One region of the Clostridium sp. 10cd* genome, then DNA from elsewhere that is predicted to be linked to it. Evidence: a T-box and tRNA genes for the amino acid it is inferred to sense, from the RefSeq annotation. Region 1 holds a T-box; the other holds one or more tRNA genes.
What was found. The T-box of region 1 lies ahead of cysS (cysteine--tRNA ligase). A T-box ahead of a tRNA ligase gene usually reads a tRNA of that ligase, here a tRNA-Cys.

Region 1 (15,473 bases):
AGGTATTTCCCACATAGGTCACCTTGCCATGAAGCACCATCAGCTCATTCAGATGTACTGCTTCCTTGAAATTCAGGCTGTCAATGGATGCGGTTGTAATATTGCTGTTGCAGTGCCTTCTGGCAACCACACCCGCAAGAACATCAATCCATTCGGCAAGCTGTCCGCCAAACAGACGACCGCTGCCATTCAGATGGTTGGCCATGACAAGCTGAACCTGCTCTGCTTCAGATTCACATACCTTCTTTGCTTTACGTTCCATAGTATCACTTCCTTTATACGATTATTTTACCATAACATATAAGGAAAGGGCAGAATTTTCTGCATTAGATGATGGCATCAATCAAGCCATAGGAGAGTGCTTCCTTCGCATCCATATAGTAATCTCTATCACAATCCCGGCGTAGTGTTTCATTGCTTTGCCGGGTATTCTCACTGAGAATGCTGTACAGCCGCTCCTTCAGCTTCTGAATATGCAGTGCAGCGATCTCCATATCCTTGGCCTGTCCCTGCATACCGCCCATAGGCTGATGAATCATGATTTCACTGTTTGATAATGCGCTTCGCTTTCCTTGTGTTCCCGCACTCAGCAGCACAGCAGCCATACTTGCGCAAATTCCCATACAGATCGTACTGACATCACAGCGGATATATTTCATTATATCATAAATAGCCAGTCCCGCACTGACACTGCCGCCGGGAGAATTGATATACATTTGAATCGGCTCGCTGCTAATGCTGGACAGATACAGCAGCTGTGCGCAAATGGAGCTGGACATGGCATCGTCAATCTCTCCCGTCAGTATGATGATTCTTTCCTTCAGCAGGCAGGAGTACAGATCATACACCCGTTCACTGCTTGCGTTTCTTTCTATAATTGTCGGTACAAAGACCATACTATCACTCCCGTCTCTATACACAGTATGCTCGAAAGAGGCGTTTTAATACCGTATGTCAGCAGTGAATTGATGTAATCGTTTACAAATTATGACGCTTTGTTATACTGAAAAAAGCCCTTTTTAAGGGTGAAAATCGCAATTTTTGCCGGATACTGTCCAAAACGGAAGGAAGGCTGAAAAAAACTGCAAGTGAAAAGATTCTCAATTGACATTTACCTATGAAATACGTATAATAAGAGTGTTAAAAGGAGGACTTTGAAGATGACAGTAAAAGTTGCTATTAATGGATTTGGACGTATTGGGCGTCTTGCATTCAGACAGATGTTTGGGGCTGAAGGTTACGAAGTAGTTGCAATCAACGACCTGACTTCTCCAAAAATGCTGGCTCACTTATTAAAATACGACTCTACACAGGGTACATACGCTAAAGCTGATACAGTAGTTGCTGGTGAAAACTCTATCACAGTTGATGGAAAGGAAATCACAATTTATGCTGAGGCTGATGCTAAAAACCTGCCTTGGGGAAAATTAGGTGTAGACGTTGTTCTGGAATGTACAGGATTCTACACTTCAAAAGACAAAGCTTCTGCACACATCGAAGCTGGTGCTCGTAAGGTTGTTATCTCTGCACCTGCAGGAAACGATCTGCCTACCGTTGTATTCAACACAAACCACGATGTATTGAAACCGGAAGACACAGTAATCTCTGCTGCTTCTTGTACTACAAACTGCTTAGCTCCTATGGCGAAAGCACTGAATGATTTAGCTCCTATCCAGAGCGGTATCATGTCAACAATCCACGCTTACACAGGTGATCAGATGACACTGGACGGACCTCAGAGAAAAGGTGACCTGCGTCGTTCCCGTGCTGCTGCAGTAAACATCGTTCCTAACTCTACTGGTGCTGCTAAGGCTATCGGTCTGGTTATTCCTGAACTGAAAGGTAAACTGATCGGTTCCGCTCAGCGTGTACCTACTCCTACAGGATCAACTACAATCTTAGTTGCTGTTGTTAAGGGGAAAGTAACTGTTGACGAAATCAACGCTGCTATGAAGGCTGCTTCAAATGAATCTTTCGGATACACTACTGACGAAATCGTTTCAAGCGATGTTATCGGTATGCGTTACGGATCACTGTTTGATGCAACTCAGACAATGGCTATGGAAATGGAAGACGGAAATACTCAGGTACAGGTTGTATCTTGGTATGACAACGAAAACTCTTACACTAGCCAGATGGTTAGAACAATCAAATTCTTCTCTGAATTAGCTTAATTCCCAGACGAAAAGTATAAACAAAAGATCACTACGGTGGTCTTTTTTATGCATTCATGCGAAGGAAGTTAAAGCTGAACGCACTTCCGGATATGGCGTGAAAGAATGACGAAAACAATTACAAATATCGCCTCTGAGATGGAAGCTACTGATATCGGCAGAATAATTGTAATGTTTTCTGTTTCGTCGTTGTTTTCCTTTCTATGTGCATGCTATAATTGATGTAACAAATTTGGGGAGAGAACTATGGATAGAAAACGGCGAATCAGCAGAGTAGATGTACAGGTATCCATTGTGACAGCTGTTCTTGTGACAACACCTTTGATCTGTGTGTATTTTTTTAACTACTTTATCACACATGAGGATATGATCAACAGTCTCAAGGAGCGCTCTCACAGCATCTATCAGTATGTGGATGATTATGTGGATAAGACCACTTTTCAAAATACAGAGGCATTGACGAGAGATAATCCTGCCTATATACGTATGAAGGAGAAACTGGAAGAAGTAAAAGCCAGCACGAATGTACGTTATCTATATACTGCAGAAAAAAATATACAGGGGGAGTATGTATATCTGGTGGATGGTCTGCCGTATGACAGCTCTGATTTTCGTAATCCCGGAGATAAAATCGAAGAGGAAATCATCCCGGAGCTAACGGCTGCTTTACATGATAAAATTATTTTGCCGAATCAGATAAAAAATACGGAATGGGGTCCTATCTTTATCTCTTATTTCCCGATTCATAAGGGCAATGAGGTCGTGGGTGTGCTGGGAATTGAATTTGATGCCACCCATCAGTACCGTGCTTTTCAGATAATTCGCATCGGTACACCGATCATTGCGGCAATTGCCTGTCTGCTCGCCGTATTCATCGCTGTTCGTTTGTTTAAGCGTATCAGCAATCCCATGTATAAGGATATGGCGAATACAGATTTTTTGACAGGTCTGAAAAATCGAAATGCATTTGAACTCGATATCCAGAACAAACAGGATGAGGTGCTGGGGATACTGATTGCGGATTTGAACGGATTAAAGAAAATCAATGATGAACAGGGGCATCAGATCGGGGATGAATATATAAGGAAGGCGGCAACGGTGATTGGAAAATGTGCCAGTACCTGTCCGGTATATCGCTTCGGCGGTGATGAGTTTGTTGTTTTAGTACCCGATGCGGATGATAAGAAGATGAAGTCTTTGTGTGAACGTATTCTGACCTATGAGGAAACCGTGCCTAAGGACTGTGACATACCGATTTCCCTATCGGTTGGGTATGCGCTGTATGATCCTGTACAGTGTGCATCGCTGCAGGATGTATTCCATGAGGCGGATGTGCAGATGTATAAAATGAAAAACAGCAGAAAAATATAGCATCTCCTCTTTTCAAATGTGACGGAAAGGTGTAAACTATAACCACAGTTCTGAGTGAGGTGAAGATCATGGCATTGCGTACAAAGCTGAATACCAATGATGAAGGAGATACAAATGGTTTCAAGGAGCTAGATGATTTGGATGCAGTCTATGTGGATGAAATGAAAAAATCCGGACTGAGTGATGACCTGATGGCTCAATTCATGAATATATCAAAAGCGCTTGAGAAGGAAAAAAGCGAGGGAAATGAGCGGTAGTATTGAAATCCGCATAGTTCCCTGTTATACTAAAACAAGATAAACCTGTGACAAGGATGAGTACCGGCATATGTATGGAAAGACAGCGATTTCTGAATGGTGGAAGCAGAAACAATTCATGCGGGAAATGCCCCTTGGAGGGATTTTTCGATAATGTAGAAGAATACGTAGTTCGGCGTTAACGTACCAAGTGGAAAAGCATTTTTCAAATAGAGTGGAACCGCGCGAAACAGCGTCTCTATAATATAAGTGCTTTTTTTATTTATAAGGAGGAAATGATATGAAAATATTCAACAGTATGAATCAAAAGGTGGAAGAATTTAAACCCCTGCATGAAAATGAGGTGCATATGTATGTATGCGGTCCAACAGTATATAACTATCCCCACATCGGGAATGCCCGGCCCATCGTTGTATTCGATACGCTGAAGCGCACGTTTCAGGCGATTGGGTACAACGTTAAAATGGTCTCAAATTATACCGATGTTGATGATAAGATCATCAAGGTCGCAAAGGAATGTGGAGTAAGTGAAGCAGAAATTACAGAGAAATTTATAGATGCATATAATCATGACCGTTTATCCCTGCACGCTGCAATGCCGGATGCGGCTCCAAGGGTTACAGAAACCATGGATGCCATTATTGCTTTTATTAAGCTGCTGGTGGATAAGGGACATGCATATGAAATGGAAGGCGATGTGTATTTTAGAGTAAACAGTGTGGAAAGCTATGGAAAGCTGTCCAATCAGCAGATCGAGGATTTGCTTGTTGGTGCGCGTATTGACGAGAACAGCAAGAAGGAAAATCCGCTGGATTTCACATTGTGGAAAAAAACAGAAGAAGGTATCAAGTGGGATTCTCCATGGTCTGTGGGACGTCCGGGATGGCATACGGAATGTGTAGTCATGATCAATCAGGAGTTTGGCGGTGAGCATACGATTGATATTCACGGCGGTGGTATGGATTTGAAATTCCCGCATCATGAAAATGAGATTGCACAGTCTCGTGCAGCTTACGACTCTCCGATTGCTAATTACTGGATTCATAATGGTATGGTGAATATTGATGGAGAGAAGATGTCCAAAAGTCTGGGGAATGTGATCTGGGCAAAGGATATGATTGCGAAAATCGGTGGAAATGTATTGCGCTGGGTCATGCTGTCTGCACACTATCGTGCACCATTGAATATCAATGAGGAAGCAATCGAAACGGCGAAAAAGGAATTGAACCGCGTGGCTACTGCAATGAAGCAGGCGTATGTTAAACTGGGTCTTGCCGATGTTGACATGGATGAGACCTGTGATGAGGATCAGCTTGCGCCGTTTCTTGATGCTATGCAGGATGACATGAATACACCGAATGCTTTTGCGGCTGTGTTTGAAACTGTTAAGGCTCTCAATCAGGCACTGCGTCAGAGAGAAAGTGATCTGCAGGTGGTGAAGGCACTGGTTCGTACCCTGGAGAAAATGATGGATGTCCTGGGCATTGAGCTTTTGCGTCTGACAATGAGCGAGGAAGACAAACAGCTGCACCGTCAGTGGAAGGCAGCCGTTAAGGAAAAGGATTTTGAGACGGCTGATCAATACCGTGCGAAGCTGATAGAGAAGGGTATCCTGTAATGGATATTAAGGAGTATAACGGAACATCGCTTGCCTATATGGGAGATGCTGTCATGTCGCTGCTGGTTCGGGAAATGCTGCTGGCACAGGGCTGGCAGAAATCCAAAATTTTACAGAAGAAGAGTGAGTCCTGGGTGAGTGCGAAGGCACAGGCGTATTTTCTGATTCAGCTGAAGGAGCGTGCATTTTTCAGTGAAGAGGAATATGCAATCGTCCTGCGCGGACGCAATACCCATTCCGCAAGCAAGGCAAAAAATGCGGATGTGACAACCTACCGTATGTCAACCGGTCTGGAGGCATTATTCGGCTGGCTGTATCTGACGCATCAGGAGGACCGTCTGAAGGCCTTGTGGGAGGAAATTCAGAAGATAGGAGAATACCAATGACGCAGTATGTATATGGAAAGAATGTTGTAAAGCAGCTTCTGCAGGACGGGAAGCCCATTCATGAGGTTCTGATACAGGAGGGTATCCGTGATACAGCACTGGAAGGTGAAATCAAAAAAAGACGGATCCCTGTAAAGGTTCTGGGCAGAAAGAAGATGGATCAGCTGCTGAACGGAAACCATCAGGGCATTGCCGCCTGTATCGACGATTACAAGACCTGGGAGCTGGAAGAACTGCTGGAAAGCGTTCCGCAGGGAAAACAGCCGCTGCTGGTGATGCTGGACGGCTTGGAGGATCCTCATAATCTGGGGGCGATTCTACGTACCTGTGACTGTATCCGGGCAGATGGCGTCATCATTGGAAAGCATCGCAATGTTCGTCTGACACCGACGGTTGCCAAGGTGAGTACCGGAGCAATTGATACCGTAAAGGTAAGCGTGGTCACCAATCTTGTACAAGCAATCAAATACCTGAAGAAGCAGGGCTACTGGGTGGTCGGAACAGATTTTGAGAATTCCCGCGATTACCGTGAAGGACAGTATGATGTACCTCTTGTTCTTGTGATTGGCAGCGAAGGCTTCGGTATCAGCTCTCTTGTGAAAAAGAATTGCGACTATTGTGTCCGTCTGCCGATGGAGGGAAGCGTCAGCTCTTTAAATGCTTCCGTGGCAGCAGGCATCCTGCTTTACCAGATTCACGCACAGCGCCATCCTCTGTAATTTTCTGCTTCCCTTTCGGGGAGAGAAAATAGATGGAAGAAGTTTACGAAAACGATTATGAATTACTATATTTAATACGACAAAAAGACGAAATGGCATTTGCAGCCCTCATGCATAAGTATGAGGAAATAGCTGATAAGCTGATTAAGAAATATATCGGAGCCTGCAAAAGCGGGCTATCTGAGGATGACTACCTGCAGCTGGCAAGACTCAAGCTTGTACAGACGATCGATGACTATCGCGAGGATCAGGAGGCCAGCTTCTATCATTATTTTTGCAGTGTATTTCACAATCTGTTGATTGACTGTTACCGGCAGTCGGCACATGAACGACGTGTGCTTTCCCTGGATAGCTGTATACGCGAGGAGGCGGGAGGCTACTGTCTGCTTGATATAATGGAAAAGCCTAATGAAAGCTTTGCGGTTTCCTATGAATTTCAGCATCGTGTGAATACACGCAAGGAGGCTCTCAGCGATTTGGAAAAAAGAATCGTCGATTTGCGTGCGCTTGGATATACGTACCGCCAGATTGCGGACACGCTTCAGGTCAAGGTGAAAAAAGTGGATAATACACTACAGAAGGTACGAAAAGACAGGGAAAGGGAGGAAATGCGGTAGAATTCGCAGCATTCCTGCTTGGAATTGGAAATTAAATTGACGAAACCACTTCTTTATGATAAAGTAAATAGGCAAAGAAAGAGGTGTTCCTGATGAGCGATAAAGTCATATTAACCTGCACCGAATGTCTTTCTCGAAACTATACAACTACAAAGAACAAAAAAACGCATAATGAGCGTATTGAATTGATGAAGTTCTGCAAGAAATGCGGTAAACATACACTTCACAAGGAAACGAAATAAGGAGGCAGCTTATGAAATGGTTCAGTATTAACGGGATTTTAACCGAAATGAAGAGAATACGCTGGCCAAAGGCAAAGGATCTTGCCAGAGACAGTGTAACAGTATTTGGATTTGTAGCATTCCTGGCCTTATTCTTTTACCTGTGTCAGGTTGTATCATCCGGTTTCTTGAAACTGATTGGAATCGTGTAGGAGGTAAAGCATGGCTGAGGAAAATAAAAAGCAGTGGTATGTGGTCAATACATATGCCGGACATGAAAATCGTGTAAAAGAAAATCTGTTGCGTCGTGTGGAATCCATGGGACTACAGGATTATTTGTTCCGTGTAATTGTCGCAGAAGAAAAAGAGATTGAATACAAGAACGGTAAGGAAGTAGAGAAAACGACCAACCTGTTCAGCGGTTATCTGTTTGTTGAAATGATCATGACAGATGAAGCATGGTATATCGTACGTAATACGCCGGGCGTTACCGGATTTATCGGATCCAGTGGTGGTGGTGCGAAGCCGTTCCCTGTTGCTGAAGAGGAAATGGAGAGCATCCTGCGCCGTCTTGGTATGAGTGAGCGTAAGGTACAGATCGATTTTGTTGTTGGAGACCGTGTACGCATTCTGAGCGGGGCTTTCGCCAATGTTGAAGGAACTGTTGAGGAACTGCATGAGGATTCTCAGACAGCTGTTGTACTGACCATTCTGTTTGGGCGTGAAACTCCGACGGAAATCGGATACGGCGAATTGGAGAAAGTGGAGCTTTAAAGCGCTGCGAATTTCTATAAAATAATTGAGACGTAGAATACCTGCGTCTTTTTTCGTTTACCTTAATGAGCACTCAAAAGACTTTTCAGGGCTTCCTTTAAACAGCACAGGAGCATAGGATAGAAACTGTTTCCTTAATAAAGTGGAAATAATTGACTGCTGTGCATATATGCAGCTGTTTAAAAAAATATGCAGACATGGCGGGAAACTGACAAAATTCGTCGCTGTATCTTCCTATAATAGAGGCAGGAAGTGATAAAAATGCGGGAACGGGCAGGATTTATCATTGGAATCAGTGGTGTTGTGCTTCTTCTCAAGCCTAATTTTGATCCGGATCAAATGGCAATGTATTTCAACTATCTTGTGGGGAATTACTGGCCGGCTATTCTGATTATTATCGGCCTGCTCCTGGTTAACCCGAAAAAGAAGAAAACAAGAGGGAAAAGCAGATAGGTGCCACTTGACAAAAATGGTGCTTTCTATATCATTAAGGAGTAGAAAGCAGGTGGCAGTATGAAAAAAACATATTTCATAGATCTCGATGGTACCATGTATCGCGGATCACAGATTATAGAAGGTGCTAAGGAGTTTATCGACACGCTGACGAAACGGGGCGAGCGTTTTGTTTTTCTGACGAATAATGCAAAGCGTACAAAGCGCCAGAATGTGGAGCATATGGAACAGATGGGATTCACCGGTATCCGGGAAGAGCATTTCTTTACCTCCAGCATGGCAGCGGCTAGGTATGCGGCTGCGCATTATGAGGGAAGAAACGTCTGGTATATCGGGCAGGATGGACTAAGAGAGGCCTTGGAGGATAACGGCTTTACCGTTACAGAGCAGGATGTTGATCTGGTCTTTGTTGGTCTGGATAACACAGGTACCTATGAGAAATATTCTAAGGCATTGGATTTTCTGTTGAAGGGAGCGAAGCTGATCGGTACCAATAATGACCGCCTGCTTGCACAGCCGGGTGGATTTGCGGTAGGCAATGGTTCCATTGTAGCGATGTTTGAATATGCAAGCGGGCAGGTTTCTCCGAAAATCGGGAAGCCGCATGCTCCGATTCTGGAGGAAGCATTGAAATATTTTCAGCTGTATGCGGATGAGGCAGTAATTCTGGGAGATAATCTGGAAACAGATATCCTGCTGGGTGTGGAAAACCATGTGGATACGATTTTTGTGACCAGTGGTGTGCATCAGCGCGAGGATGTGGAAAAACTACAGATTTATCCAACGCGTACCATTGATGATCTTAGAGAATTACTTGCGGAATAAATTGTGTGAAAATGTGTTAGTTTGGGCAAACTCCTTTAGACAAAAGGGGGTTTGTGCTATACTGTGCATGTATAAAAAGTGTAGATAAAGGAGGACATAGGTTATGTCATTGATTACAAATGTTCATGCCAGAGAAATTCTGGATTCTCGAGGAAATCCTACAATTGAGGTGGAAGTGGAAACAGCTTCCGGATTTGTAGGTCGTGCCATGGTGCCAAGCGGAGCATCCACTGGAGAAAGAGAAGCACTGGAGCTGCGTGACGGCGATCCTTCCCGTTATGGCGGTAAGGGTGTACTGCAGGCAGTGGAGAACGTTAACAATATTCTGATCGATGTGGTTTTGGGAATGGATGTTACCGACCAGGCTGCAATTGACAAGGCGTTGATTGATGCCGATGGAACTAAGGATAAATCCAAATACGGAGCGAATGCGATTCTGGGAATCTCCCTTGCGGTTGCACATGCTGCTGCGGATTACTATGGGTTGCCACTGTATCGCTATTTAGGCGGTATCAATGCCAAGACACTGCCGGTACCTATGATGAATGTGTTAAACGGCGGAAGTCATGCGGATTCTTCTGTGGATTTTCAGGAGTTTATGATTATGCCGGTAGGCGCAAAAAGCATTCGCGAAGCAATTCGTATGGGTGCTGAAACCTTCCATGCCCTGAAAAAAGTGTTGAAGAGCAAGGGACAGGTCACTGCTGTCGGTGATGAGGGTGGATTTGCGCCAAACCTGGAAGACAATGAAGCGCCGCTGAAATGTATTATGGAAGCAATCGAGGCTGCCGGCTTCCGTGCCGGTGAGGATATCTGCATTGCGATGGACGTTGCGGCCAGTGAGTTCTATAATACAGAAACAAAGATGTACGATTTGAAAAAATCCGGACAGGGCTCCAAGACAACAGATGAAATGATAGCATGGTATGATGAACTGGTTGAGAAATATCCTATTATCTCCATTGAAGACGGTCTGGGAGAACGCGACTGGGATGGCTGGAAAAAGCTGACGGAGCATCTGGGTAAGAAAATTCAGATTGTCGGGGATGACCTGTTTGTCACAAATCCGGCAATCCTGCAGGAGGGAATTGATAAGGATATCGCGAATTCCATCCTGATTAAGGTGAATCAGATTGGTACACTGACAGAAACCTTCGATGCAATGGAGCTCGCAAAGAAACACGGCTATACGGCTGTCGTATCTCACAGAAGCGGTGAAACAGAGGATGCGACAATTGCGGATATCGCAGTTGCCTTCAATGCGGGACAGATCAAAACCGGATCCATGTCCAGAACAGATCGTATTGCGAAATACAATCAGCTGCTTCGTATTGAAGAAGAGCTGGGTGATGTTGCTCTTTTCCAGGGGAAATCAGCATTCTATAACATTTACAAGCATTAAGCGTTCATTCAGCGTTTATAAATACATCATGGGGTATTCTCGAATTTACAGGAGGATACCCTTTTGTTGTGAAATGGTTTTCAGCCACAGTGCAGCGGATTCAGGCAATGCGGTAATAATGTGGCCCACTGCTTATAGAAATTAAGGACAAGCTGTTGCGAAGAGTGCTTCAGGGCTGCTGCTTATATTCTTTTCCTGTCGCATACCAAAGAAAGGTAATCCCTTTACCTGTTTCCCAGTCCATGAGCGACCTGCAGAATTCTGCGATTTGATACCGGCTATTGTCTGTTCGAGCTTGATCAGTCCATCAGGGCCTTTTCATATGATAAGGATTTCTAGCATTTCTCTAATGAATTTCTATCATACTTTGCGAAACTATATCGTATATAAAGTTTATCTAAATAAACCTGTGTATGAATTGACTATTTTCGCTGGAAGCATAAAATAGTGTCAGCAGATATTTTCTGCATGCTTCATAGAAATCGAGGGAGTAGCTATGTTAAAAAAAATAAAGCATCTTGTGCTGGGACAATCGCTGCGTAGTGATGCACTGGATCATGAGAAGTTCAGTGTGATATGGGGACTTCCTGTCCTTTCAAGTGATGCGATTTCATCCGTTTCCTATGCCTGTGAGGAAATTCTGATGGTATTGATTCCTGTATTGGGAATGGCATCCTACGGACTGTTGATGAAGGTAGGCTTTGCAATTGTATTTCTTCTTTTTATTTTGGTATTTTCCTATCGGCAGACCATCAATTGTTATCCGCAGGGAGGAGGTTCCTATATCGTTGCCAGTGATAATCTGGGAAAGGTATTCGGATTGATTGCGGCGGCTTCTCTGGCAATTGACTATGTGCTGACAGTGGCGGTCAGTGTCTGTGCAGGAACAGCAGCAATCACCTCCGCATTCCCACAGCTGCTTTCTATGCGTACGGGCATCGCGCTGATAATTATCAGCCTGCTTACGATTGGCAATCTGCGGGGAATGAAGGACAGCAGTGTTCTGTTTGGTATTCCGACCTATCTGTTTATTATCACGATTTTACTGTTAATTGTCACAGGCTTTGTAAAGGTGCTGATATTCCATGAAACTCCGGCTGTTTCCGCAGCTATGCCGCAGTTTGTGGAGAATGCAGGTCTGCTGCTGTTTCTAAAGGCTTTTTCCAGCGGCTGTACGGCACTGACCGGCGTAGAGGCAGTAAGCGACGGAATTCCTAATTTCCGTGAACCGGCGCAGAAAAATGCCAAGCGTGTGCTGTACCTTCTGGCAGGGCTGGTCTTTGTGATTTTCCTTGGAATCTCTGCACTTGCTTCCCTATATCATATTATACCAAATGCGAATGTGACGGTGATTGCCATGATAGCGGAGGCTGTTTTCGGAAACGGGACTCTGCTGTTTTATCTGGTGCAGGTAACGACCGCAGTTATTCTTACAATGGCTGCAAACACAGCCTTTGCTGATTTACCATTACTGTTGTCCATTCTGGCAAGGGATGGATTCGTGCCAAGACAGTTTATGTCAAGGGGGAGCCGTTTAAGCTTCTCCAATGGAATTCTGTTGCTGTTTTTCCTCTCTGCCGCACTCGTGATCTATTTTCATGCGTCCTCCCATCTTTTGATGCCGCTGTATGCAGTCGGTGTATTTCTGTCTTTTACATTATCACAGGCGGGAATGTTTGTACGATGGGTGAAAAGAAAGGAAGATAAGTGGAAGCATAAGGCATTCATCAACGGAGCCGGTATGGTGATCACCGGAATTACCTGTGTGATCATCGCAGCAAGTAAATTTCTGCACGGTGCATGGATCGTGTTGATCTGCATTCCGGTTCTTGTATATATCATGGAGCGGATACACCGGCATTACCACTATGTCAAGGAGAGCCTGAAAATCCGTTCTGCCGAGGAATTGCAGCCGTATGATCTGCAGATCCATGGAAGCGTCATACTGCCTGTTGATTCCATCAACCGCAGCTTTCTGAAGGCTTATCATTATGCATGCTCCCTGCAGGTGAGGGAAATGGAATTCTATCACGTAAATACGAATGCGGAGGCGACTGAAAAGCTGCAGGAGCTGTATCAGCAAATGCGGCTCGATATTCCGCTGATCGTCGAGGATGCTCCATACCGGAATGTGAATGAAATGATATTGCATCATGTCGAGGAAGCGCAGAACGATTTGAAAAAGAAGGAAAGTGTAACGGTGATTCTACCGCAATTCGTTATGAAGAAAAAACGTTTTCATGCTCTGCACAATCAAACCTCCATGCAGCTAAAGCTGCAGCTGAGCAAATTGCGCAATGTTTCCGTTGTCAGTGTTCCCTATATCATATAGTGAGAGCGTTAAGCAGCTGTTTTTCGTCCTGTCTGTGGGGCAGAAGCTGGAGCGTGTTCAGATCGAGGAGGGAGCATCTGACAGCATAAGTCTTATGTACAGCATACAAGATACATCCATTATGCCTTGAACACAGGAGAATCTCGTCCTTTTACAAAAAATAAATTGTTTTTTATCCGTGTGTTTGTTATAATGATTAAGAACGTATTGAGAAAGGAGGATTATTATGGGCATTTTAGACACCTTACTGATGATTGCAGCGGTCGTTTTAATAATACTCTCCTTATTGCAAAGCGGAAAATCTGACGGGTTGGGAAGCGCCTTCGGTGGAAGTGAAGGACTGAATCTGTTCGCAAACGTTAAGGAACGTGGCTCTGAAAAAGTCATGTCCAATGTCACTCTGGTGACAGGAATTGTGTTTTTCGCTCTTGTTATAATCATTCGTATTGTTAAGTAAGTAAGAAAGACCGTCTAAGGTCTTTTTTTAATGGTATAATATTGTTATAGGAAAAAAGGAGGGCTGATGAGCTATGAATAAAAAAGAAGAACTGCTGGCGCTGATTCATGGAAACGGTTATCGAGGTATGCATGCGGCACAGCTTTCAAGAGCCCTGGATATGGAAGACAGTGCATCCTTCACACAGCTGATGAAGCTGTTAAATGATCTGGAAGCAGAGCATATACTCGCAAGAGACGCCAAGGAGCGTTATTTCACAAGTGAAGAGCTGGGGTATGTTACAGGTACACTACGCATCAATCCGAAAGGCTTCGGCTTTGTGGAAACAGCGGATACCAGCTATTATATAGGTCGGGATCACCTGGGTCTCGGTATGGATCGGGATATTGTTTTTGCGAAGACATGGACAAACAATGATAAAAGTGTTGAGGGAGAAGTGATTGAGGTTCTGGAGCACAGTGTCAGACAGCTGGTGGGAACCGTGAAAATCAAAGAGGGCAGAAAATATTTCCTGTCGGATGCATTTTTGAATTACCGCAAGGTTAGAATAACAAACTTCGATGATTTCCGTCTTGTGAATGATTCCAAGGTTCTGCTAGGAATTGACAGCTATGGGACTGTACTGAAGTGCCATATTGAGAAGGAAATCGGTTATAAATATGATCCGGGTATTGATATTTTATCAGTTTTACTGGAAAAGGATATCAATCCGCAGTTTCCTGAGGATGTCATGCAGGAGGTACAGCAGATACCGGAAACCATCCAAGAGGATGATATTGCACAGCGCAAGGATTTGCGAAAGCTGCTGACCATTACGATAGATGGAGAGGATGCCAAGGATCTGGATGATGCCATATCTGTGGAAAAGCTGGAGAACAATAAAGGATACCGGCTGTATGTTCATATAGCGGATGTTTCCCATTATGTGAGGGCGGGAAGTGCCATTGATCAGGAGGCCTATGCCAGAGGTACCTCGGTCTATGTCGTTGACCGTGTGGTACCGATGCTTCCCCACGCCCTATGCAATGGAATCTGTTCCCTGAATCCAAGAGTGGATCGGCTTACGCTGACATGCTGTATGGATATCGATAAGAAGGGTGAAATCGACAATTATAAGATATATCCTTCCATTATATGCAGTGATGAGCGAATGACATATAAAAAGGTGAATGCGATTCTTGCGGGTGATGCGCAGTCACAGAAGGAATATCCGCACCTGTTGAACTTGTGTCTCAACATGAAGGTGCTTTCCGGTATCATCCGACGGCGAAGAGAGCGTCTGGGAGCGATAGATTTTGATACGAGAGAAGCAAAGATTCTCGTTGATGAAAAGGGGAATCCGACAGATATCGTGTTGCGGGAGCGCGGAGAGAGTGAGCGGATCATTGAAGATTTTATGATTGCCGCAAATGAATGTGTCGCCATGCACATGAAATGGATGGAGGTCCCTTCCATGTATCGAATCCATGAAGCTCCGGAGCCTAAGAAAATGCGTGATTTTGCTACTACTGCAAAGTCACTCGGCTATAATTTTCAGGGCGGTATACAAAATGTTTACCCCGCACAGCTGCAGAGTCTTCTGAATGAGGCCAGAGGACAGGAGAATTATTTTGTGTTATCGAGCTTTATGCTGCGGGCTATGCAGAAGGCACGCTACGATAACCGCTGTATCGGGCATTTCGGTCTGGCATTGAAAAATTATCTGCATTTTACTTCGCCGATTCGGCGTTATCCGGATCTGGTAGTTCACCGAATGCTTCGGCGTTATATCTTTACATCCAGTGATGATGTCGAGCGCATGAAGCAGGATGAGCTGTGGTGTGAGGCTGCCGCTAATCAGGCAAGTGAGCGGGAACGCAATGCAGTG
Region 2 (15,473 bases), 2.3 Mb from region 1:
TGTCAGATGCTGAAGCCGGTCATCGAACAGATCAGCGAGGAGGCGGAACATACGAAAATCGTGAAAATCAACATTGATGAAGAGCCTCAGCTGGCCGACATGTTTCAGGTTATGAGCATTCCCACACTAGTATATATGCAGAATGGCTCCATACAGGGAAGTGTCAGCGGCTATCACAGCCTGGGACAAATCAAATCCTGGATTGGGGAATAGCATGCTGTTCTTCAAACAACGCTGAAAGTAGAAGCAACTTCCAAGAAGGAAGGCATGGTGCTGAAGCATAGTGAAAAATGCAGGAGATCTAGCGTAACCTCTAACTCTTGATTGTTTGTACAACACAGTTTCTCTGCAAACATACTGCCATGGAGCAAGTATGATGAAAAAGCAGTACATGGATATGCATCACTTACCTTCAAAGCATAGCTGTCCGTGCTTCTACATTCGTGAAAAGATAGGGTATCATATTTCTTTCTTATAGTAAAAATACCTTCATCCTATCGCTACAAACGCGTATCAACTTCTTTACAGTGTAGGTTTTTATATTTTACACTTGACTTATAGTGAACTTTAAGTTGTATAGTAAAGGCGTATGAATCTTTATATCAATCATAAAGGAGGAGTTAGGATGAAGAAAGCACTAATTGCATATTTCAGCGCTGGTGGATCGAAATTACACTGGTATAGTCAATGTAATCAGGCATTCCAGACAAGCTCTATTACGGAGCTGCAGTTTTAATACGAGCCATTGAAACTGCACTTTCTCACAATCAGGTCATGCATTTGGCGGCTATGGCAGTTCTCTTATATAAGCCTCTGCATCAGGCTCTATATGAACATATACAAAAAACCGTAGAAAACAGATTACATCACAGTAACGTAATCCACAGTCTGCGTTTTTTTATCTGCAGGGCTTATGGCAGACATACAGATGATATCCGTATGCTCATATCCCAGTAACTATTACAAATCATATACGTTCAATCATCGTTCAGATAGACTTCTTCATGATACTGCTTTTCATGAAGATAGAGTCTTTCTATCATTGGCGATCCATTGATATAGCTCCATCTTTGAATGAACGTTGGCCTCACTACAAATAACCTTTCATTTGGAAGCTGGCTATAGGCTTCAAAGGACGATGGAAAGTGTTGTTGAAACAGTCTGCAAAAGTCCTCATGCTCGATAGGTCGTCCGATTTCCTCACAAATTCCTTCAAGCTGAATATTGGAGAAGCATAATGCAACATTTGGATTTCCCTTTATATCCTGATATTTACGCATCCCTTTATCCGTTTGAAAGTAAAGGCTTCCCTCCAGAATGACGAAACTCATTGTTCTAGCGGAAACCTTGTTGTTAAGAGAAGTCGCAAGTACCAGTTTGGCGTGGTCTCCGATTTGTTGAAATATCTCTGTGTATTTCTGCTGATATTTATTCTGCATAATTGCCTCCGTTTCCAACTGCGTGCAGTCACTGATTTTGATACAGATCATACCGGATCAGATTATTTAATATAATCAGCTTATCACGCCTTTCCCTATCGAATCACTCCGCCGTGAAAACAGCCCTCATATATTTTCTGCGTCTGATAAAATATGCTTTCATGACCTTGAAATAAACAGATGTCTCCTTCTACTTCTGAAATATAGGTATATTCTCCTTTTCTGTACATAGCAGGTCCCCTATAGGGTCTTTGCGTATCGACAAGCATAAGTGCCTCTTTCAAAAAATCACCATGAAAGGCTTCATGTAAAACTGTTCCGTAATAATTCATACTCCAGCAGGCCTGAGCATCCCTGTAAACCAGCTCCTGACCGGAAAAACAGGAAGCGCCAAAGAATGAGTCTCGGTATGTATATGGATTTCTGGAAAACATATAATCATGGGAGCCTTGTCTTGTCCCTTCTGTTTTATTTTTCCGCGCCGCATAGGTTGATCGCTTGGCAGTTACTAAAAATTCCGCAAGGGCTGTTGTGTGAACCTGATGTGAACTTTCACATATACAATCATCATCCTTAATCAAATGATCAATCGTTACTCCAAATAACCGAGACAAATCAATCAGATATTCCAAACTCGGCAGAATCGTTCCCTTCTCCCATTTTGTAATCGTTTGTCTGGAGACACCTAATCTATCAGCTAATTCTTCTTGTGTCATCATATTCTTTTTTCTATACTCTATCATTTTTAAATGAAACATGAACTCGCCTCCCTGATAGATCTATCATATCATGTCTTTTCCAGTTATCCTAGAAACTGTCGTTTACATTTTTGCTATACATGAGTACTCTGCATCTCTCCAGAATGCAATAACAAGGAATCGGATATGTTTAAAAAAAGAGCCGGCACTATACTGATTTTTGCCGCTCTCCTTATACCCTGCTTATGTTTGACCCAAACAACTACGGGATTCTTCAGCTAACACAGATTTCTCATGCTGATTCTTTTAACCGCATGAAATCGCCTGTTTTCATCATTTCCTACTATACCGCATTCGTACTATCATCCTGATAGGATGAGAATCGCATGCTTCCCTACCCAAAAAGTCAATCAATACGTATTCATGATTTGCTGCATGCGTGAACACTACACAAAGATACATCCCTTATGATATAAGAACGCATGTGTTACCTTCCATATCATAGCGGTCTTATTCCCACGCAATTTCAATCGGCTTTCCTTCCTGAAAGACTGTCAGCTTTGAAATATCATGCCGCCGCAGAAATTCCTTTCCCTCATCAAAATGGTAGGCATAGGCTTGCGCTTTGTGCGCATCCGAGCTCATGGTAAACATCCTTCCTCCCATCTGTATATACCAGTCCACCACGATTTCATATAAAGGCAGCTGTCCATACTGAAACATACTGCGGGTATTCAGCTCCAGGGCAATGCCACGCTTAATCATTTCCGGAAATATTTTCTCCATATACGGATGTGCAATGGTGAGAAATGTATCGGTATCAACATCCTGTATGCGACTGACATAATCGAAATGACTGAGAACATTGGCTGGAATACCACTGCGCAGCGCATCGAGCATCTGCTGGAAATAAGAACGCAGAATATAGATGATATCATGCTTTTTAGCTTCCTCATCCATATAATCAAAGATTCCGTTCTGATGTATACTGAGCAGGATAATATCAAATTGCTTGCATTGCAGCCAGGCCATAAGCCGTCCATGATGTTTTCTGAGCCAGCCGATTTCCACACCTTTCAGAAGTCGGATGTCTGTATTTTTCTGCAAATTCTCAAGATATAAAGAATAGCGGTCATAGTCCATCCAGCTATCCATGAAATGGTTGGCGGAATTTTCCAAATCCACGTGCTCGGTAGTCACAAAGCAGCCATCCGCATGCTTCAGATAGTCAGACAGCTCTGTTTGTGAATCAAAGGAAAAACTGGAATGGACATGCTGATCGTAATAGTTCATAGGTGCCTCCTTATTCATGTATATTCCTTATCGTAAAAACAACATGAATTCTCTATCTGCATTCTAGCAGAATTATTGCAGAAAAACAATGAAGATATAAAATACCAAGAAAACTTGTCATTCATATTGACAAGTACACTTGGTATGATATACTTAAGTTACCAAGTATACTTGGCAAGAAAGGCGGAATACCCTATGAATAAAGAAGAGATCCTCGCAAGGAGCAGAAATGAAAACAAAGGCATGGATATTATGGAGCTGCAAAGTCTTGAAAAAGCAAGCAGAATCGCAGCACAGGTCGGCATGCTGCTATGCTGCTTTGTCGCAGTCATGGAGGTCGCTGTAACCGGACAGGTCAGTATGGAAAGCTGGCTGATCTATTTCGGCATACTAAGCACACTGTTCCTTATAAAATACCGCCTCATGAAAAAACGGCATGAGCTATTTCTTTCCATTTTTTATACTGCACTGTTTCTCATGTTCCTCGTTCTGTTTCTGTGGAAGCTGTTATGCTGAAGGAAGAACTGATTCTACGCAACCGGCTGAAGCAGGCCCGTACCGCTATGCACCTATCCCAGACACAGCTGGCAGAGCTTGTCGGTGTTTCGCGCAACACCATCAGCTCCATTGAGACAGGCCAGTTCAATCCGACCGCCAAGCTTGCTCTCATCCTGTGTATTGCCCTCGAGCAGAAATTTGAAGACCTGTTTTATTTCGATGAAGCATGATATTGTTTATATTTTTTTAAAAGCAAGGTGACAGAAGCTTTTCCACAGTATTTCGTGTCGAGGTTCTACTCGATGGTAGGCAAACTTAAAACAGGGAGACTTCCATACTATTGAAGTTATCAATAGAAGAAAGTCTTCCTTTCGCATACACCCTAAAGTGAGAAAGAACCCGTGTTGAAACGTTTTTTTTATAGTGATTTTAATTATATAAAGCAACACGTATTTTGTAGGATAAAGCAGCATGCATTGACCTATTAGGTAAACGATGGTATACTGTTATTGACCTATCAGGTAAAAACAGATAAGGAGGATATATATGTCCGCAATAACGCCACAGCTTCAGGAACAGCGAAAAGCAGCACTGTTGAACGCTGCATTGAGAGAATTCGCAGAGTACGGCTATGAGCAGGCTTCTACAAACAGAATCGCAAAGGAAGCCGGACTTTCCAAGCCGCTTATGTTTCACTATGTTGGTAATAAACAGCAGCTGTTTCTCTTCGTTTATGAATACTTCTTCGATCTGCTCAATAAGGAGTATTACAGACAGCTGGATTGTACAGAGCCGGATGTAATCAAACGGCTTCATGGTGCATATCGGTTACAGCTGCGCCTGCTGTATGCATATCCATGGGTATTCGATTTTTTCAAAATGTATGCGGGCATGGATATCCGGATATTTGATGAAGACCTGCAACAAAGGCTGAAAAAGTGCAGGACGAAGGACTGTACCGATTTGTTTGAACAATATGATCACAGTCTGTTTATATCGCAGCTGGAGGAAGCCGCATGTATGCAGATTCTCTATTGCTCCTGTAAAGGGTTTGGTGATCTGATGCTGGATAAAATCAGAACAATGCAAAAGGAAGAGCTCAGCTTTTCTTCCGTCGAAGAGGATTTACATGTATTTTTCGAGGGTCTGCGCAGACTTATGTATAAGGACAGTGCAGCCGAAGCTCCCCATGCCTGCAATGAATAAGCCGATTCTTATGCGTTTTCCGTTAATTGGCGAATGGAATACGCCCAATACACCGGGAAGCCGCATCCCCAGTCATGGCACAAATGCGCTGGGTACCAGATACGCCTATGACTTTCTGCAGCTGAACTGGAAAAAAAGAGGACATCCCTGCTATCGCTCCCATGTCCTTTCGTATCTGTTATTCGGTGTCGCATTATCTTCGTGCTATTGCTATGGATTGCCTGTGTATGCCCCATGTGATGGAAGGGTGGTATATGTGATGGATGGCTGCCGAGAAAGAAAACGCGCCTGGTTTTTCTCTGATGCCCTGATGGCTTTTAAAAACAGTCGTCGTAGGCAGGACCAAGAAATATGTGAAATCAGCGGAAATGCCGTAATAATCCAGTATACGGATACGGTCTATGCCGCCTTCTGTCACCTGCAGCCGAATTCGATTGCGGTGGCTGTTGGACAGTATGTCAAAGCAGGAGATTTTATCGGCAGCATCGGACACAGTGGCAATTCCATGTTCCCCCATCTTCATTTCCAGCTCATGGACAGTGCTGATTTTCTGCATGCGAACGGGCTTCCCTGCGCCTTTACCCAATATGAGGTGTTGGAAAACGGACAATGGCACACTGTATACGGAGGTATCCCCACAGCACAGCAGCGGATACGCTATGCTCCGGTAGATGAATTCGTATAAAAGCCGCTTTGGAATCTGCTTCCTCAGCGGCTTCTTTCCTGTATGGTAACATGAATGCTGTCTCCCGGCTGCTTCCCTATTTTAGCGCGAATATCCTTGCGCACACCTAATATATGGCGGACAGTCTGCATGCGGACAAGGGAGCCATCATACGCCACATTGTCAAATGTCGCATGTACGCAGACCCTCCCCTTTTGAAATTCTTCTTTTACATCCCACGGAAACTCGATATAGGCACCATCGATACCATCAACCTTCTGCAGCACGGCATCAAATTCATAGATTTTAGGATTCATTTTGCACACAGCCTTTCCTCTTTCATATCCTGTACAGCTTTACAGCGCCCATACACAGGATATTCCTTGTTCTATCCGAAACAGAGAAAAAGGAAGTTCCTCGGTAAGGCTTTTTTACGCATAAGACGATTGTGGCTCCATCTTATTCCAGATGCATGCAATGCATGGAATAGCCTCCTGCATCCCTTACCGTAATGAAAGCTTTTTACCTGGTGAAATTCCTCTCGTTAAACATTATAGATAGGATCGATCTGCTTCAATTCCTTGAACGTATCGATTTCCACGATATCCTCCTGACGGACAGGCTTTACAATGACCTTGTGATTGGACAGCTTTTCACGCAATGCCACCTCATCCCAATACTTTTCCTTACCGCCCGGCATTTTAAACACCTCTTCGATATCCTTCGCCATTTTCTCTCCATCCTCCTTATTCCAGAAGGAGATTCCCACCATCTGATGACAGTCCTTGCCACCTACGGCAAGTCTGCTGATATAGCCCTTTCGGGTATAGAAGCACCAGTCATCGGTAACGTCCATTTTAATACCGCAGTAATTCGTCGTATATTCATATTTGCGAATAATTTCCGGATTGTACAGCAACAGATCGCTTTCCAGCACATAGGCATTGCACATCATATCCTTAATCAGATAGGCACTGGAAATATTATTGGTTTCGTTAAACAGCGGATTCTCAATGAATTTGATTTTCGGATATTTGTGCAGGAGTACGTCAAACTGCTCTCCCAGATAGCCGCGCACAATTGTGATATCCTCGATCCCTGCAGCCACGACAGCATCCAGCAGGGTTTCTATGATGCGCTTTCCATGTACCAGAACAAGCGGCTTGGGTGTATTCAAGGTGATCGGAACCATGCGGGATCCAAAGCCGGCCGCAAGAAAGATCGCCTTCTTCACGCGATAGGGCTCCAGTACCTCGTAGCCCTTGAGGGTAACATCGTACATAGAGCTGCCTCTGGTTTTGATCACCTCGCTGTCCTGCAGCTCCGTCAGGGTTTTATTGATGACACCGAGAGAAAGATCCAGCTTTTTTGCCAGTCTTCTCTGGGTGCATTTGTCGTTTTGATGGCGTTCGATATACACAAGGGTTTCAAACTGATTTAATGTAAGGTTCATATATTTATCTCCTCTTTACAGCGCTTTTATCATTATAGCAGAGTACAGCGGTTTTGCAAATATCGAAATACATAGGAGGAAGCCTCCTGCTAAGCCTCATGATCCTTGATCAGCTTCCTTTTCACCACATATACAAGCAGCTTCACAATCAGATTGACAAGCAAAATCACAACAGAGATAAAGGCGGTCGCCTCAATCAGTGACTGCGAATCAAACTGCGGTATCAGCAGCGACAGCGGCATATTGCGGAAATTCGCCAGAAAGGATACTGCGGATATCGTCACCATGGAATTGACAAACAGATAGCTGAACATCTCTACAATGGTTCCCTTCGTACAGGGAATATAGACATCCTTCAGCATACGGAAGCGGGAAATCCCCATTGCTGCGGAGATATCCTCCAGATTGCTGTGAAACTGCTGAAGCGAATTGTATGCCATCAGATAAGGATTGGCAAAGAAATGCGTAATGTTGACAAGCACCAGAATCGCAATGCCGCCATACAGAAAGCTTCCCTTGTAAAAGAGCACATAGCTCAGACCGAGGACGACACCGGGTATGGCTAGCGATATCATGGACACCAGATGCAAAACGCGGCTGGATAGCTGCGATGCATTACGGGCTGTCATAAAGGCTGTTAAATAGGTCAGACAGACGCCGACCATGGACGTCAGCATTGCAATCGCCAGCGAATTTTTCAAATACATACGAACGCCGAGATCCATCGCCTGTATAATATTATCCAGTGTCAAAGAAAGATCGGTTGGATAGTGATTGACAAAGGAAAGCACGGCAAAGGTGATCAGCGGCAAAGAGAGAAAGACAACCGTGGCGATACAAACAATATGGGCAATACGATCACGCTTCGCATTCGGCGCAATCTGATAGGAACGCGTTACCGTGGAGCTGCTGCCCTTATTTTCATTTTTCAAATCAAGGACAAAAGCGATAACTGCAGGAATCAGCAGCAGGATTCCGATAATGGCTCCCTTTGAAAAATCCAGAAGTCCAATGACCTCACGATACATATATACCGGAAGGGTGATGGATTTCCCGCCGACGACAAGCGGTACGCCGTAATCGGTAAAAATCATCGTAAAGACTGAGAAAACAACACTGATCAAAGGCCCCTTGATATTGGGCAGCGTGATGGTGAAGAACTGCTGGCGCTTGGATAAGCCAAGCACACTGGCAGCCTCATAGGTCGTGTAATCCTCATATTGAAAGGTATCGTTCAGCATCAAAAAGGCAACCGGAAAGGAATACAGGATGGAGCCAAGAATGATACCGACATACCCGTACAGGAAAAATTTCATATGCAGCAGATTGGATATGATGCCGTTATCACCGAACAGCAGTACCAGCCCCATCCCATGGGAGATGGAGGGGATAAGCATCGGCAGTGTGAACAGCATGGTGTAAACAGAGCGATGCCGGATATGGGAACGGTTCATAAACCAGGCAAGTGCAAAGGCCAGGGATACGGATAACAGGGTTGCCAGAATGGTGGTGCACAGCGAGTTGATCACCATTGGCTGAAACTGCGGGGATGTGAGTACCTTATGAATATCCTTGGCATCGATGTTTACCAGCAGGGCAATCAGCGGACAGATGACAAAGAAAAACAGAAAAAGGGCAACGAGGACACGGGAGGCCTGATAGCGTTTATTGTTCATAGACCTGTTTCCCCGTACATTTACACAGACTTTCCAGCTTGCCGTCCAGATGCGCATTGACGAAGTCGATGATATACTGGTTTGCCGGATGGTGATAAATATTCTGCGGTGTATCAATCTGCTCGATGTTTCCCTCACTCATAACCATGATGCGATCGGACAGATAAAATGCCTCCTCCTGTTCATGGGTGATAAAGATCATGGTGGAATTAAAGCGCTTCTGAATGTCCTTCAGCTCCTTTTTCATGACCTCGCGCATGCTGACATCAAGTGCACTGATCGGCTCATCCAGCAAAATGATTTTCGGATTCAGCGCCAGTGTTCTGGCGATTGCCACACGCTGCTGCTGTCCGCCGGATAGCTGGGAGGGGCGTTTTTTAATCTGATCGCTCATACCGATCGCTTCCAGTGTCTGTAAGGCGATCTTTCGGCTTTCCGCTTTTTTATCCGAACGCAGCTTCAATGCATATTCCACGTTTTCCAGTACGGTCATATTGGGGAACAGTGCATAGTTTTGGAATATGATTCCCATATTTCGCTCACTCGGCTTCAAGTGGGAGATATCCTCTCCATCCATTAGGATTTGCCCTTTGGTTTGCTGTTCCAGTCCGATCAGGATTCGCAGAAGCGTTGTCTTGCCGCAGCCGCTGGGTCCCAGCACACTTAGAAATTCCCCTTCATGCACAGTAAAGGATATCGTTTTCAGTACATCCTTGCCATCAAAATTTTTATACAGATCGCGAACGATCAGCTTTTCTTTTTCTAATACTTCCATAAGTCCAGCAGCCTTTCTTTTTCATGTATGTCCTCGATGCCGTTCATATCGGCATACGGAATGTGTGTCGGATAATTTTGTATCGTATTCTTTTGATCCTTCAGGATAGCCTCCGGTGAGAAGTGCTCCTTATCATACAACAGGAAATCGTTGATGATGAAATCAAACACCCTTTGTACATCGGGATCATCCGCATGACGCTTCATCAGACCGGTGCCCGTCAGAGAATAGGGCGAGCCTTCCTTGGGATAGATGATTTTAAAGGGAGAGCCGGTGTTGATCTGATTGACCGCCTGAAAGGTCAGTCCCAAGCCGATGCCGACCTCGCCCTGAATGAGCAGCTTGATCGGTCCGCTGCCGGATTCCGTAAACTGCTTGACATTGAATTCCAGCTGATCGATATATGCCAGAGCCTTTGCTTCTCCCATGGTATTCACCAGATTCTTGTAGAAGAAATAGCCGGTGCCGCTCGATTTCGGGTCTGGCATGGCAATCAGATTATAATATTTGCGATCCAGCAGATCCTCATAGGTTTTCGGTTCGCTGAGCTTATGCTTTTTCAATACATCCGTATTGATGATGAAGGCACCTGCCTGTCGTTCCCAGGTCACATACGCATTGCCGTGATCCTTAGGTGCCAGACCATCCAGATACTGCAGACGGCTCTTTCCCTTGATATCCGCCAGCTGATCCTTAATCTTCTCCATGTAGGAGGTTTCCAGACCAACGACGATATCCGCATCGCTTTGCTCCTGCTCCACAGATATTTTTGCCGCAGCCTTGGCGGTGGATACATACATGACCATGACATGCAAATCCGGAAATTTTTCATTCAGCTGCTGCTGCAGCTCCTCTCCACGGAATTGCTCCATGGAGGAGTAGACGATAATCGTATTCTGTTCATTGGATATGCTCACGAGTAAAGCCATGGTGATCACAACCATGGCAAGAATCAGCTTTTTCATACACCTCAACCCTATCTTTGTTCATGTAGTACCCATTTTATCACATTAAGAAAACATTTCAATCTTATTTTCGCATTTCATTATTACAATTTTGCAACAATTCCGATGCTATTTGAACATATCGCAAGTTTTGTATAACCCTTTTTCACCTGACGTATACTAGAAAAAGGAAAGGAGGAGTTCTATGAAGCATAAACTGCCGATTCTGCTGGTATTCTGCATGCTGCTGCAGCTAAGCGGCGTACAGGCTGCCGAAAAAGAAGAACGGCTGCTATTGATGAGTGATGATCTGGCGTGGCTGATTGATGTACGCATCAAAGAGGATGACAGTCTGCAAATCGGCTTTCTGCCTGCGGATCTGCTCGTACCGATCGCCTGTGCACAAGGCTATGCTGCACCGCTGTCCAATGTAAAAATGGAGACAAACCGGGAATGTATCACAGAGAGTGTCGGTAATTTCCTGCATGTCGATTATGATCACAGCATCTATCTGCATATGAAGACATTCAGCAGGGATGTGGGGCTGACACTGCCGGATACCGGATTGAAAACAAGTGGCGAGCTGGTGGATTTCATGCATAAGGCAAGCGATAAGCTGGAAATGTCGATGCTGTTTCATTATAAGAATTATATTACCAGTGATCTGTCCGCGATGGATTATATCCGATACTATCGCAGACTGCATGGAAAAAAGCTGAGCATCACCTACGCATATATGAATTATATGGATATGGAGGATGCCTCGATCCCTATGGATAATCAGCTTCATGTGCGAAAGAAATAAGCATGCCGTTGAAAGAAGCCTTTCCAGCATGTACACGATATTCAAATCAGACTGCCGGTATACGGCACAAAAAAGACTTATCAAGACCAGACCTCATGCCTGGCTGTGATAAGTCTAATTTTATTTTTATGTGCTTACCTCCGCATTGGCTGCGCAGGTTACAGACACTGTGGATGCCGGTGCACATAGTCCAGTATATTTTCATAATCCTGCAGAACATCGATTTCCGACCAGTAGTGCCCTGCGATATCCTGTACCGGAATCTGCTTCTGCGGTATCATGGAATACAGTGTATTCTCCCACCAAAGCTGACAATCACCTTCATGGACGAGCAGCTCCAGCTGTTTGCGAAAGCAGGCGATCTCCTGCTTCTGTATCCGGGCAATGCCGACATACTCACTGGTACGCTCAGCCTCCGGCATATCCTTTCCATAATCTGTCAGGATTCCGTTTTCACAATGGAAGAAATAATCTCCGCTCAATCTGCGGGAGCTGTCTGCCAGTAAAACGATTCCACGCTGATCCGCAAGCAGAAGGTCAAGAATATCCTGCTGCCAGAAAACATCCGCATTCGCAAGCAGAAGATCCTGTGTTTCATCCAGCTGTTCTCTGGAAAACCAGAGGGATGCGATGCTGTTGGTAACCCTATAAAACGGATTTTCATAAAACGTGATTGGATAATCACGGAGTGCTTCCCTGATCAGATATCCTTTAAAGCCCAGACAGATGCATACCTCCATATGATTGTTCAGCAGCAGCTCGACCGTATGGCGGATCAGAGGCCCGTTGCCGATATCCAGCAAACACTTCGGTTCATTTGTTTTCGTGGCGATACGGGTACCCATACCGGCTGCCATTAGAATTGCTTTCATTTTCCATACTCCCTCAGCCCGTCGCACAGGGCATCATAATCACACAGCTTCAGATTTCCCAGATGCCCCACACGCAGCATACGCTCCCTCATTGCTCCTCCGCTCGGGGTCAGTGTGATGGCACAGCTCTTTTTCAGAAACTGATAAACCTTCTGCGCATCACCGTCAAACAGCAGTGGAGTCAGGGCGTTGCTGAGAGGAAAGTGTGGAAGCTGTATTTCCAGCTTTTGAACTCTGCTTCGAAAGTAGGCAGCACGCGTTGCGATCCGCTGCTGTTCAAGGACAAAGCCATCCCCCTGTAAGTGCTGCAATCGCTCATGAAGCTCCATAAGGATACCCACTGCCGGTGTGTTGGGAGTCTGTCCCCTCTCCATATTGCGTGCATGCTCCTTTAAGCTCAAATACAGGCAGATATCATCTTTGGGCTCGACCATATCGCGATAGAAGGATTCCTGCAAAACCACCATCGACAATCCACAGGACAATGCCAGTGCTTTCTGAGAGGAAAGAATCAAGACATCGATTCCCATTTGGTCCATATCCAGCGGATCAGCCATAAAGCTGCTGATGGCATCCACAATCAGATACATATTCTTTGCTTTCGTAAATGCAGAAAGCAGCTGAATATCATAAAGCTGTCCGGTGCTTGTTTCATGCAGATTGACAAGCAGGGCACAATATTCATTTTGAAAAAAAGCGTCCAGGTGTTCCTTTCGCAATGCCTCCAGCTCCTGCAGACACAGCTCATCATAGGGTATCCCGTAAATTCTGCACAGCTGCACAAAGCGCTCGCCAAAGCTCCCTCCGCGAAGTATCAGTACCTTGTCCTGTCTGCGAAAGCTGCAGGCAACAACCGCCTCCATTGCTGCACTTCCGCTGCCGCACAGAAATAATGCTCTTCCTTTACGACAGCCGCATAAGGTCAGCAGCTGCTGTTCGTTTTCCTTCATGATGGATGAGAATTCATCATTGCGAAAGTATGGCAGCTGTGTACCGCTGACCTGTAATGTTTCAGGATACATCTCAACAGGTCCCACTGTGAACAATTTCATAGTATCATCTCCAGTTGTTTGTTCATATTTTAGATTATATTATGCAAATAAGAAAAATACAACTGAATTTTTAATCATATTTTGTTCATATTCTAAAATGTATTTCTCATTTTGAAACGAACAAAAAGATTTGGACAGATTCTTTTTCATTCCCATCCTTTGGATATTTTGATTCTATGGTACATGTACAGAAAGAAAAGCGCGGTGTCTATTTAATCATATGTATAGGACTGTAATCAGCTACTTTTATCAGCTGTGGTCCGTCAGCTTGATTGGCCTGTGTTCTATGAGTATGTTAAAAAGCCATATTGTGGAAAGGTTCTTACTCGATTGTGGTTAATTTTAACTAAAGGAGAATGCAATCCTATCGTAATTTATCAATAAAATTTGAATTCTCCCTTTTGCAACGAACCTAAAGTAAAAGCCTGTGAAAATCCCTGCTTGCTGTTTTCTACAATATTTTATAGTGCTTGCGCCAATCTCGATATTCTTGTTTTAATCTCCTGTTTCTTCATAAACATGGGAGGTTATGATTCATGTAGGTATAACAAATCAATCAGTGATATGATAGCGTGTGCTCCTTTCTGTATGAGTTTACTGCCCTACGTAATTTCGTTTTTGCCCTTATCTATGCTATTATCTGCAATTAGATCCGTGAATAGTGACAAATCTTCCAAAAAAAGCTATAAAAAGGCAAAATGCCTATTGCAATTTCTAAAAATTATTGTATAATATTAAAGCAACATGTTTCAAAAAGAATATGTCAGATGGTTCCGTAGCCAAGTGGTAAGGCAATAGACTGCAACTCTGTGATCATCGGTTCAAATCCGATCGGAACCTCCATTTTTGTTGGGATCGTGGCGAAATAGGCAGACGCAACGGACTTAAAATCCGTTGGGAGTTAATCCCGTGTGGGTTCAAGTCCCACCGTTCCCACCATTCAGAAAAACAGTCCTTGAAAAAGGACTTTTTTTATATAAATACTATGGAAGTGCTATGTGAACTATTTTCAGGGAACGGTGGACGATTCAGCAAGAAACCTGTCTTATACAGTCTTCACCGCATACAACCTCTTTCACCTTATTGTGCTGACTGAAAATGTGAATGAAGGAAAAAGCGACACAGCGTTTTATGGAGGTATCTTACATGCAGGTCCTCCCTCATGAAAACAATAAGCACCTGCTTCCAGAGCAGACCACCTTCAAAGTGGTAATGGATACACCTGAAAAAATATAGGAGAATGATAGTATGAGCAATCTGTTTGATTATCTTACATGGAGAAATGATTTAACGTTTTCAAAAGTTCCCTGCTGTGCAGTGGATACCCTCATATGCAGCTGTCTATCCTATCTGCGACTGCAGCCGGTGTTTGCCAAACAGGATATGCTCTATGTCAAGCGTGCTTCTGAAATTATAAGGGCGATAAATCCGGAGGAAATTCACTTCCGCGTAAAGGAAGACCTGCAGCTGCTGCATAAAATGGCAGAAGGCAACCGATATGGGAATGTAATACTATGCGGATATGTCGACCATCTGGATCCCTCTATGGAAAAACAGTTTTATGCCCTCACCTGTCTGCTGGAGGATGATGTCATGCTGATAACCTATCGCGGAACAGATAATACACTTGTTGGATGGAAAGAGGATTTTAATATGACCTTTCTGGACACCATTCCCTCCCAAAAGGAAGCGGTACAGTATTTGGAGGCGATGGCAATTGCATATCCCGATCGGCGTATAATCCTATGCGGGCATTCCAAGGGTGGAAACCTTGCGGTCTATGCAGCTGCATTTTGTTCTTTCGCTATACAGAATCGGATACAGCGGGTATACAATCACGACGGCCCGGGTTTTTCCGCAGAAACGCTGCAAGCAGCAGGCTATCGCTCTATTGCACAGCGTATAGAAACCTTTGTTCCACAATCCAGCGTTGTCGGTATGCTGATGGAGCATGAGGAGCATTATACTGTGATTTCCAGTACACAGATTTCCCTATGGCAGCATGACCCCTATTCCTGGGAGGTGCTTGGTCCTGATTTCGTACGACTGGATGCGTTAGATCGCCAGAGCATCGTTCTGGACAGCACCATCAAGCACT

Region 2: it has a tRNA-Cys gene. The T-box ahead of cysS (cysteine--tRNA ligase) is inferred to sense a tRNA for this amino acid. The anticodon was not compared.

The regions. Positions count from the first base shown of each region.
Region 1 covers NZ_CP172347.1:4,010,427-4,025,899, reverse strand. Annotated here, with positions in the region: gene ACG3M1_RS20215 (acyl-CoA thioesterase) at 1-262, opposite strand, end outside; gene ACG3M1_RS20210 (ATP-dependent Clp protease proteolytic subunit) at 327-896, opposite strand; gene gap (type I glyceraldehyde-3-phosphate dehydrogenase) at 1,161-2,174, shown strand; gene ACG3M1_RS20200 (GGDEF domain-containing protein) at 2,421-3,545, shown strand; gene ACG3M1_RS20195 (hypothetical protein) at 3,614-3,802, shown strand; T-box leader at 3,841-4,045, shown strand; gene cysS (cysteine--tRNA ligase) at 4,083-5,420, shown strand; gene ACG3M1_RS20185 (Mini-ribonuclease 3) at 5,420-5,806, shown strand; gene rlmB (23S rRNA (guanosine(2251)-2'-O)-methyltransferase RlmB) at 5,803-6,525, shown strand; gene ACG3M1_RS20175 (sigma-70 family RNA polymerase sigma factor) at 6,558-7,142, shown strand; gene rpmG (50S ribosomal protein L33) at 7,235-7,384, shown strand; gene secE (preprotein translocase subunit SecE) at 7,396-7,575, shown strand; gene nusG (transcription termination/antitermination protein NusG) at 7,586-8,137, shown strand; gene ACG3M1_RS20155 (hypothetical protein) at 8,399-8,590, shown strand; gene ACG3M1_RS20150 (HAD-IIA family hydrolase) at 8,651-9,415, shown strand; gene eno (phosphopyruvate hydratase) at 9,519-10,817, shown strand; gene ACG3M1_RS20140 (APC family permease) at 11,314-13,149, shown strand; gene secG (preprotein translocase subunit SecG) at 13,376-13,606, shown strand; gene rnr (ribonuclease R) at 13,680-15,473, shown strand, end outside.
Region 2 covers NZ_CP172347.1:1,702,972-1,718,444, reverse strand. Annotated here, with positions in the region: gene trxA (thioredoxin) at 1-213, shown strand, start outside; gene ACG3M1_RS08450 (pyridoxamine 5'-phosphate oxidase family protein) at 978-1,439, opposite strand; gene ACG3M1_RS08445 (DUF5680 domain-containing protein) at 1,535-2,197, opposite strand; gene ACG3M1_RS08440 (PHP domain-containing protein) at 2,648-3,430, opposite strand; gene ACG3M1_RS08435 (DUF6442 family protein) at 3,626-3,946, shown strand; gene ACG3M1_RS08430 (helix-turn-helix transcriptional regulator) at 3,943-4,158, shown strand; gene ACG3M1_RS08425 (TetR/AcrR family transcriptional regulator) at 4,475-5,134, shown strand; gene ACG3M1_RS08420 (M23 family metallopeptidase) at 5,127-5,819, shown strand; gene ACG3M1_RS08415 (DUF1905 domain-containing protein) at 5,843-6,115, opposite strand; gene ACG3M1_RS08410 (phosphocholine cytidylyltransferase family protein) at 6,343-7,251, opposite strand; gene ACG3M1_RS08405 (ABC transporter permease subunit) at 7,341-8,927, opposite strand; gene ACG3M1_RS08400 (ABC transporter ATP-binding protein) at 8,917-9,702, opposite strand; gene ACG3M1_RS08395 (extracellular solute-binding protein) at 9,690-10,667, opposite strand; gene ACG3M1_RS08390 (hypothetical protein) at 10,852-11,451, shown strand; gene ACG3M1_RS08385 (NTP transferase domain-containing protein) at 11,610-12,323, opposite strand; gene ACG3M1_RS08380 (pyridoxal-phosphate-dependent aminotransferase family protein) at 12,320-13,375, opposite strand; tRNA gene ACG3M1_RS08375 (tRNA-Cys) at 14,145-14,218, shown strand; tRNA gene ACG3M1_RS08370 (tRNA-Leu) at 14,227-14,314, shown strand; gene ACG3M1_RS08365 (DUF2974 domain-containing protein) at 14,624-15,473, shown strand, end outside.